Regions from separate parts of the Lysinibacillus sp. FSL M8-0134 genome, predicted to be linked through region 1. Evidence: riboswitches for the same ligand, from Rfam matches in the RefSeq annotation. Region 1 holds a riboswitch; each other region holds the start of a gene.
What was found. A riboswitch is a leader RNA that binds a small molecule or an ion and turns the genes downstream of it on or off. The one in region 1 is predicted to bind cobalamin.
Positions count from the first base shown of each region.

Region 1 (3,280 bases):
CAATAGACTTTGCACTGACTAAATCTTGAATAAGCTCTACATAGGTTTTATAGCCTATGATCATATCACTTTGTTGTAAAGCCTCTACTGCTCGTGTCGTAATATGCTTAAAATCTCCAGGTCCAAAGCCCACTACGAAAATTTTCCCTTTTTGCGCCATGCTGTTACCCCTCTTTCACCTTTTCGATCCCTTTAATGGCTGTCGTTTGTGCTGTACGCTGTAATGTACCTTCCCGAAGTGTAAAGACATGTTCGTTGTATAATGATTCATGATGTAAATCTTGTACGAGTATTCTTGCATGCTCTGTTGATGGCACTCGATACCAATTTCCTTGTGGATAGGCGATGACTACACAAGCATCCTTGCATCGTCCATTACAGCGCGTTCTTGTCGTATGTATTTCCTGATCGAGTGCTTGTCGCTGTATTTCATCTCGAATGGCTAAGGTAATTTCCTCAGCATCCTTTCTCATGCAGCTACTGCCATTGCAAATAAAGAGATGTGTTTTCATCCCCTCTAAATTCCATGTTGTCATCTTCTGTCTCCCCTCATTTGCTTTCTGGAAAAAGAAAAAACCCTCACTCTTAACGAAGAGTAAAGGTTTTGTAGAAGCCAAATAAAAACGAATAGAATAAAATACAGGTACTCGCTCTCGCTTCAACTTCTCCCTCCGAAAAGTTTGCATGCACAATCAAATAAGCAGGTTTCCTGACTTAAGCTTCATTTTACTATCGCACCTTCCCAAGTTTTCACCAGTGGTACCTGCGAATTCATCAGCTATTACAGTAGCGGGGGCTGTATTGGATTTTCACCAATTTCCCTATTATCTCGAGCTATTCGAGCACTTATTGACGTTTTATATGAAATTTATTATCTTCTTCAATTGTTTAGAAAACTGTCTCTATCATATCTTATTATTTTAAAATTTCAATATTTCTTTAAAAATTTATGACAAATTTATCAATTTTGCTCGAATCTTATTCTTTAAAAAACTAAGTACTCCTTACTTCTATCTAAATTTTCTATATGGATATGCAATTAAAAATTTTTATATAAAAAAATCTAGCACAATTATGGAAATTTATGTTACACTTTGTCGTGAAATCTCACAACTTTATGTTTTTTCGGTGTAAAATGCTTGCCATTTTACTTAAAAGGGAAGCCGGTTTGAATCCGGCGCGGTCCCGCCACTGTAATAGGGAGCTTTATAGATAATGTCACTGTCCAATGATGGGAAGACCTATAAAGTGTTGAACTAGAGCCAGGAGACCTGCCGAAAAAAAGGTGATCGTTTCAACCTACGAGGATAGGTGTGCGGCTTAGCAGATGAGAATGATTTGCTTTTTTTAGCTATGCACTTTTCCAGCAGCGGAGAAGTGCTTTTTTATTTTACGCACGCTACATTCTTAAAAAACTAATCGTTAGGAGGAAAGCTTTTGACATTTTCATGGTGGAAACTTAGTTATTTTTTATTGGCCTTGTTAATCGTGCCAAACCGGGCCTTTGCTATGCATATCATGGAAGGCTTTTTACCCATTGAATGGGCCATTTTTTGGTGGGTCATCACGACTCCCTTTATTATTCTAGGATTGCGTTCCATTCGAAAAACAATGGAAGAAAACCCTGAAACAAAAATGCTCTTAGGGCTTTCAGGAGCATTTGCTTTTGTGCTATCGGCCTTAAAGATCCCCTCTGTTACCGGGAGCTGCTCCCACCCAACTGGCGTTGGACTTGGAACAGTTTTATTTGGACCTTTAGCAATGAGTGTCATTGGGACGATTGTGTTATTATTCCAATCATTACTATTAGCGCATGGTGGTATCACTACTTTAGGAGCCAATGCCTTTTCTATGGCTATTGTCGGTCCGTTTATTGCTTACTTTGTTTTTAAAGGGGCTCAACAAATAGGGTTGTCATTTTCACTTGCCGTTTTCTTTGCCGCTATGCTTGGTGACTTAGGTACATATATTGTGACTTCTGTCCAACTAGCACTAGCCTTCCCTTCAGAGGTTGGAGGTTTTATGGCATCCTTTACAAAGTTCGCAGGAATTTTTGCCTTAACTCAAATTCCGTTAGCCGTTAGTGAAGGAATTTTAACAGTCATTGTGATGAATTTCTTGAAAAAATACAATGTCAGCGAATTAAAAACTTTACGTGTTTTCTCTACAAAGGAGGCACATTAAAATGAAACGTAATGTATTGCTATTAGTGATTGTAGTGCTGTTAGCCATCATCCCACTGTTCATCCAAAAAGGAGCAGAATTTGGTGGTGCTGATGGAGAAGCAGAAGCTGCTATTGGAGAAATCGATGCAGAATATGAACCGTGGTTCGACAGCTTATGGGAGCCGCCAAGTGGTGAAATCGAAAGCTTATTATTCGTCCTACAAGCCGCTATTGGTGCTGGTTTTATTGGCTACTTCATTGGCTATATGCGCGGCAAACATAAAGAAGGTTAACCAACATGTTGCTCATTGATAAATATGCCTACCTCAATAAGCTAGCGTTCGTTCATCCACTTGAAAAAATGATCTTTTCACTTGGACTACTTCTAGTAACGCTTATCATGAAAGATGAAGGTCTTTCACTCATTACATTTTTTGTAATGAGTGCTTTTATCATTATAGGTGCGAAAATCCCGCTTAAATACTATATTAAATTACTATTACTACCAGCTTTTTTCTTGCTGACGAGTCTCGTATCCATTTTACTAGCTATTACACCTTCAACCACTGTCTTACCTGCGCATGTTTGGTCTTTCACGTGGATGGCTTGGACAATATTCATCGGGAAAGCAAGTGTCCTAACTGCGCAACACTTGTTCTTTATCGTTCTTGGCAGTATTAGCTGTTTATATTTTTTAATTTTGACCACATCCGTACAAGGAATTTGTTTTGTGCTACGACAATGGCGACTTCCCTCACTCCTAGTCGAGCTAGTAGAATTAACCTATCATTTTATCTTTATTTTTTTAGAGAGCATGCAAAAAATTCATCTAGCCCAGCAGGCCAGGCTTGGCTACCATTCACCTATGCAGTGGCTACGCTCTATATCTATGCTTATTGCGGCACTATTTGTTGAAATGTTTCAGCGTAGTCGAGAGCTCAACAATGCCATGCAGTCACGGGGTGGTGAAAGCGTTTATTGGCAAGAGACGAGCTCTTATAGCAAGAAAAACTGGCTAGGCATGGCCGTTATTTTTCTAGTGCTCATCGTTTATGGAGGATACTTCTCATGAAAAACTGTTATTTTGAACTAAATCAGCTGTCCTATGCCTATGC
Region 1 is NZ_JBBPAJ010000001.1:2,713,316-2,716,595, forward strand. It holds gene cobJ (precorrin-3B C(17)-methyltransferase) at 1-160, opposite strand, end outside; gene MKY49_RS13900 ((2Fe-2S) ferredoxin domain-containing protein) at 165-536, opposite strand; cobalamin riboswitch at 683-865, opposite strand; cobalamin riboswitch at 1,110-1,293, shown strand; gene MKY49_RS13905 (energy-coupling factor ABC transporter permease) at 1,438-2,184, shown strand; gene MKY49_RS13910 (energy-coupling factor ABC transporter substrate-binding protein) at 2,186-2,458, shown strand; gene cbiQ (cobalt ECF transporter T component CbiQ) at 2,464-3,237, shown strand; gene MKY49_RS13920 (energy-coupling factor ABC transporter ATP-binding protein) at 3,234-3,280, shown strand, end outside.

Region 2 (3,280 bases), on a different contig from region 1:
TCCACCATGGGTTGTAAGTGTATATTAGTGTCTAGGTAGTCTTCCATGATTGTTTCCTCTGGTACATCTAAAGCTAGTAAAATCAGGGCGCCTCCTATACCTGTTCTATCTTTTCCAACTGCACAATGGTGAACAAGACCTAAATTATCAGGATTTTGAATGGTTTTCATTAGCTCCTTAAATGAGGGATTATTAAAAGGCATTTGCGCATAAAAATTTCGGAACATTTCGGGGCTTACTACTTTATAAAAATCTTTACCACCAGCATTTGTGGGCATTTCAAAAGCATGATTACCCTTTGCTGGTATTTGAATATATCGAGCATGTGAGAACACGGGGTTAGGATTATGCTGTGCTTCCTTGTTGTCACGGTAATCAAAAATAGTTTTAATACCTAACATTTCAAATCGCTCTTTATCTGCTGATGTCATTTTAGCAAGTGCTGCAGAGCGGTAGAATAAACCCTTCTTTACAATACGTCCATCCCTTGTCTTATATCCCCCCATATCTCGGAAATTATAGACTGCCTCAAACGGAATAACCTGTGTATCTAACTGTTCCATTCACTACCCTCCCTAAATTATTAAGCATTCTTACCTTTATTCTATAGAACAAATTAAATTAATTCCAATTTTCACGCTAGGTAATAACTAACCATATAAAAATGGCTAGCCGTTAGATCAGCTAGCCTTGAATTGTTATTTAAATAACTCTGGATACACAGCTTTAGCTACTAATTCTACTGCTTCTCCAATACGTGGACCAGGACGATTAGAGATATCAGTATCAAGAGACTGTACAGCTTTATCTTGAATAGCTTTCACAGTATTCCAACCATCACGTGTCAAAATTTCCCCTATAGGATCTTCTGTATAGTTTACTGTTGTTAATATAACCTCTGGATTTTTCGCAATAACCTCTTCCTCAGACACTTGCGCCCAATTGTCTAAATCAGCAAAGACATTCTTAACATTGGCTGCATTTAATATTTCTTGCTGGAAAGTTCCAGCGCCTGCCGTATAAATATCTGGCTTAGGACTAATCTCTAAATAAACATTTTTCGGTGCTTTTACTTCTTTCACCTTTGTTTGTACTTCAGTAATTTTCGCTTTAATCTGTTCGTTTAATTCATTTCCTTTATCTTCAACACCCATTACAGCAGCTAGTTGTTCAATATCCCCATAAACATCATCAAATGATGTGGCAGATTCAATAACAAAAACTTTCAGTCCCGCATCTTCTAATGGTTTCAATGCATCCTTAGAGCCAATTGTGTAAGCAATGACCACATCTGGCTTTAAGGCTATAATGCGTTCACTATCGAAATTCTGAGAATCAGATACTCGTTCGATTTTTTGTGCTGCTTCTGGATATGTGTCATACTCTGTTGCTCCTACGATTTTCTCACCAACACCTAGTGCAAATAAAATCTCCGTATTACTTGGTTGTAAGGAAACAATAGTTTTTGGTACTTCTTTAAATTCTACTTCTACACCACGATCATCTGTTACTTTGTAGGTTGTTTGTTCAGTTTGTTGCGTATCCTGTGAAGCCTCTTTATTTTTTGTATCTTCTGAGGTACCACAACCTGCTAAAACTAATATTAGTACTAGCACTGATAGCCATTGGAAATTAAATACTTTCTTCATTCTTACTCTCCCTTTTCTTTTTCATTGGATAGGATTTACTAATAAACGGTATTTCAGCTATACCTGCTTGGTGATTCATATAGACTGCCATGACAAAGCATACATTTGCTAACAAGCCTAAGTAGTCGAAAAGGATAGCTGGTACCTCTCGTTCCTCTGAAACCTTATGTAATGTACGATATGATTTTTTGGCTTCACTGCGGCAAAGATGTAAAGCAGCAGCAGCCTCTGTGCCCTGAGGTAAAACAAAACTTTGTATTTCTTCCTTCACATGACGAACATAAAAGTCATAGCGTTCGCTTAACCAAGAAAGATCTTCTTCTGTTACTGCTAGCTTTCCTCGGACTGAACCATTGACATGGTAAGCCATAGGTAACATAAGCAGCAAATCATCTACGACAACTTGTACATCCTCCTTTTTTACTGCAGCTAATGCAACCCCTAGATGTGTTGTGAGACTATCTGTTCGAATCTCATAATCAACCGTTGAAGCCTTTTCACGCATAAACGGATAACAAGAATAACGTGCATCCTTTTTCACTTGATGTACCCCCTTCCCATTTTGATAAATTCTTACATGAACGATAGCATAAAAAAACGCCGCTCCTTTAAGCAAAGGAACGACGAAAATAACATAATGATTGCCAATTACTATGACATTACCTATGTAATTTGCCGTATATCCTCCTAGCTTCCGAAGAGTTGTTATACGTTCAAATAAAGGTCGGTCTCCTGGCTTGTACAGTTCATTAATGAATTTTAATGAGCTATAAAGAACCTTCCCATCTCCTTGGAGACAGTGGTATATCTTTATAATGGCTGTACTTACAGTTGCGGAAACAGCTTCGGTTTTTCACCGAATTCCCGATTGTGCTAGTTAGCACCTTTATTCTGCAAGAATATTTCATTTGTAAAGCAGTTTACCATATATTAATAGGAAAAAACAGTTGTACTCCAAATAGAAACTTTACATCTGTACAAAAAAACACCATCTCGCTACTTTGAACGGATGGCTGCCTTATATTTCTTTTTGTGTTTAACTTCGGGCTCTTCATCAATTAAGCGGTGTGCAATAGCTATTAATTTAGAGTCATTCGTTTCATCATAAAGCTTTTTAAAAGAAATAATAATATCATAGCGAATAAGAGAGGGATGCTTTTCATCCAAACAGGTTTGAAATCTCTTAGCTAGATACGAGACAACTAAGTCTCTTTGTACTTGACCTGCTAATCCAATTTTCCAAATAGCTTGTAACGCGTTCCTCGCCGTGGCAAATCGCTCATCATACGTCACAGCCCAAATTTTCAAAAAATCTTCCAATACCCTTTCTTCTGGATCACTTTTTGCGGCTAAGGCACATAAAATTTGTGCAGCACGTGCACGAGCATGTCCATCTTTGTATGTAAGTGCTTGTACAAGCTGTTCCCATACTGCATATGTCCAATCTACGGGCTCCTGCATAATTTTCATTAGTTCCTCGTAAGATTCATATTGAATATCGTGGTCACGCTCTGTTAGATTACTAAAAAGTTGCAAAATCTCTTTTTCCATAATTTATCCCTACCTTTATTGATTCAGAACGTAATAAAATTTGATTTATGGTACACTTAACTTAATTTTTTCGCAAAGAA
Region 2 is NZ_JBBPAJ010000002.1:197,058-200,337, forward strand. It holds gene MKY49_RS20780 (tyrosine-protein phosphatase) at 1-563, opposite strand, end outside; gene MKY49_RS20785 (ABC transporter substrate-binding protein) at 699-1,649, opposite strand; gene MKY49_RS20790 (ATP:cob(I)alamin adenosyltransferase) at 1,633-2,190, opposite strand; cobalamin riboswitch at 2,355-2,552, opposite strand; gene MKY49_RS20795 (hypothetical protein) at 2,646-3,200, opposite strand.
Region 2: it holds a riboswitch for cobalamin, as region 1 does, so the genes downstream of both, MKY49_RS20790 (ATP:cob(I)alamin adenosyltransferase) here and MKY49_RS13905 (energy-coupling factor ABC transporter permease) in region 1, are expected to answer to the same signal.

Region 3 (3,280 bases), 650 kb from region 1:
GGACGTGCATACTCCTGATAAAGGCTTATAATTTGTAGCACAAAGCCTTCAATCTGTTCTACTCCTACCCTTTTTGCGAATAATGTGCCAGCCTGTGCCTTTGCCCCCATCGGTATAGCCCCTAAATAAACATCAAAGCTTTCGTTTTGATAAACGAGTCCTATATCATCAAAAGATGGGTTATAGCAGGCAGAGGCACAGCCATTCACGTTAACACGCACTCTTGAAGGGACCTGAATCCTCTCTAACGTATGATAAAGCTGTTCTGTAATATGCACTGCCTCCATTTTTTCACCATCACAAAAATCACATGCCTTCATGACGATATTAGGTACTGCTGGTGCAATATGTAGACCCGCTTCCTGTAAGGCTTGAACAGCTTGTGCGGCAGCACTCGTCGGGACGGATACTATAATACTATAAGAAGCCGAATACTTAATTGCCCCCTTTTCTCCAACAATCTCGGCTATTTTTTGAAATTGTGCTGGCGTGTAATGCTTATTAATAATGCCAGGACTGACAGCTAAGCGTGTAAATTCGCCTTGTTGGCTAAGTGTTTCGAAGGTTTGATCTGGTACGTTTTTTTGAAATGCATTCATGGATATCTCTCCTTATGAAAAAGGAGCTAGCAAAAACGCTAGCTCGGATTGTTGTTAGATTAAAAATTTTCAGGATAGAAGCCTTTTGCTAAAATTTCAATCGCCTCTGCTGCTCGAACTCCTTCAGATGCTGCTGATAGCGGAAGAATAACAAAGCGCTCATTTTTAACAGCTTCCATCTCCTTTAATGCGGGATCATTTTTTAAGAATTGAATCTTTTGTTCTGCTGTTGTTTCACCGTAATCAATGACAACCACCACCTCTGGGTTACGGTCTACTGCATCTTCTTTTGATACGGTTGTCCAGCCGGATTCCACATCACCAAAAATATTTTGACCACCAGCGATGGTCACTAGCTCATTCATAAAGTTTTGACCAGCTGTAAAGATATCCTTTTCACCGCTGTCAAACACTAACACACGTAAATTTTCATCATCTTTCGGTAATTTCGACTGTACACTTTCTACGTCTTTCGTCATTTGCTCAATTAAGGCTTCTCCACGATCCTCCACCCGGAAAATCTTCGCGATATTGCGAATATCAGTGAAAATATCCTCTAATGTCGGCTTTGTCATATTGGAAGCTGTATGTAAATACGTATGAATCCCTAATGCCTCTAGCTCTTCCGGAGTTCCTACGCCCTTTTCACCAAAGCCACTTTTCCAGCCTGCATATAAGAAATCCGCCTCTGCATCAATTACTTGCTCCTTCGTTGGATATTGATCTGAAAGCACAGGGACCTTATCGTAAGCTTCTTGTAATGGCTCATAGATTGTATCATCTAAGTAAGCTGTTCCTACCATGGAATCCTCTAATCCTAATGCCAGCATGATTTCCGTTACATGCTGATTTAAACTAATCGCTTTTTTTGGTGCTTCCTTGTATGTTTGCGTTGTATCATTATTTTCGATCGTTACTTCTGTTGTTGCTGTCTCGGACGGCTCAACCTTTTCACCCTGTTCTGCAGACTCTTTGTTGTCCGTTGCATTACAAGCGCCTAAAACAGCTACTAAGGCAATGACCATGATGAGCCATAAACTATTCCATTTCTTCATGTCCTAATCTCCTTTGTTATGAATATAGTTTTGAGGGCATAAAAAAACCCTCTTGTCGCCAAGAGAGAAGCATAGTGAAAAAATGGTATGGTCACCTTTATCACTATCCCCATCCTCGTGGTTCTTAGTTAACAGTTCATATTGGCAGGTATCCTGGCTTAGGTTCATCATCTATACGCCTTCCCATAGCTACACTACAGTGGCACGTTGTATAGACTCCCCATTTACAGTTGCGGGACAGCATCGGAATTACACCGATTTCCCTTTTAAGCAAATGACAAATGCCATTTGCACCAATACATTTTATAATGGTTAATACTATTGATAGACTAGCAGAAGAAGATTAATCACGCAATGAGGAACATGGCGTGACATCCATAATCCCCATTATATTAGCACTATTTCGACATAAAGACGAACTATTTTACAAGAAATATTTCTACGAGAATTCTGTTACAATGGGAAGATAGCAATGGATAGAAACGAGGATTGGTTATGTACAAAACAATTGGTGTACTTGCCCATGTCGATGCAGGGAAAACAACATTTTCTGAGCAAGTACTTTTTCATACAAATAGTATTCAAGCCCGAGGCCGTGTCGATCACCAGGATACCTTTCTCGATAATCATGAATTAGAGCGCAAGCGTGGCATCACCATATTTGCCGAGCAAGGTCGCATGAACATCGGCGATGATACATACACGTTAATTGATACACCAGGGCATGTCGATTTCTCCCCTGAAATGGAGCGTTCCATTCGAGTCATGGATTACGCCATTATTATTATCAGTGCAGTGGAGGGCGTGCAAGGTCATACAGAAACAGTATGGCAGCTGTTACGTAAATATCATGTCCCAACCTTCTTTTTTATCAATAAAATCGATCGTGAAGGGGCCAACGTAGAGGCAGTCATGAAGCAGCTACGTAAAGATTGCTCACCAGATGTCTTGTTGATCGATGAACCGCTTCGAGCAGATTATCTTTCTAGTAGTATGATGGAATGGCTGGCAGAGCGAGATGAAGAATTACTCGATGCCTTTTTGAATGAATCGTTGGAACATGAACAATGTCTAGCACAGCTAAAGGACATGATTACAAGTGAATGTGCTTTCCCTTGCTTTACAGGCTCGGCCTTAAAGGATGAGGGCATTCAGGAATTTATTGCCCAGCTTCCTCTATTAACCGATACTCATTTTGAACAGGATGCACCGTTTCAGGGAGAGGTTTTTAAAATACGACACGACGGCCACCAGCGTTTAACCTTTATGAAGGCCATGCAGGGGTCCTTACATGTGCGGGATGAATTTACCTTTGGCGAGACAACAGAAAAAATCACAGAAATTCGCCTTTATAATGGCAATCGCTTTGAAACCGTTCAACATGTTGAAGCGGGTGAGATATTTGCTGTTAAAGGGTTAAGTCAGGCAACTATTGGAGACCGCATTGGCAGTACTACACAATCGCAGCCGTACGAGCTCGTCCCAACCTTACAGGCAAAGGTACAATATGAAGGCGACCAACATATTAAAGAAGTGCTACAAATTTTTCGTTTGTTAGAAGCGGAAGAGCCTTCATTACGTGTTCTCTGGCAGGAAAAATTCCAGGAAATCCACGTGCATATAATG
Region 3 is NZ_JBBPAJ010000001.1:2,068,250-2,071,529, reverse strand. It holds gene MKY49_RS10465 (precorrin-3B methylase) at 1-599, opposite strand, end outside; gene MKY49_RS10460 (ABC transporter substrate-binding protein) at 659-1,654, opposite strand; cobalamin riboswitch at 1,781-1,967, opposite strand; gene MKY49_RS10455 (translation factor GTPase family protein) at 2,150-3,280, shown strand, end outside.
Region 3: it holds a riboswitch for cobalamin, as region 1 does, so the genes downstream of both, MKY49_RS10460 (ABC transporter substrate-binding protein) here and MKY49_RS13905 (energy-coupling factor ABC transporter permease) in region 1, are expected to answer to the same signal.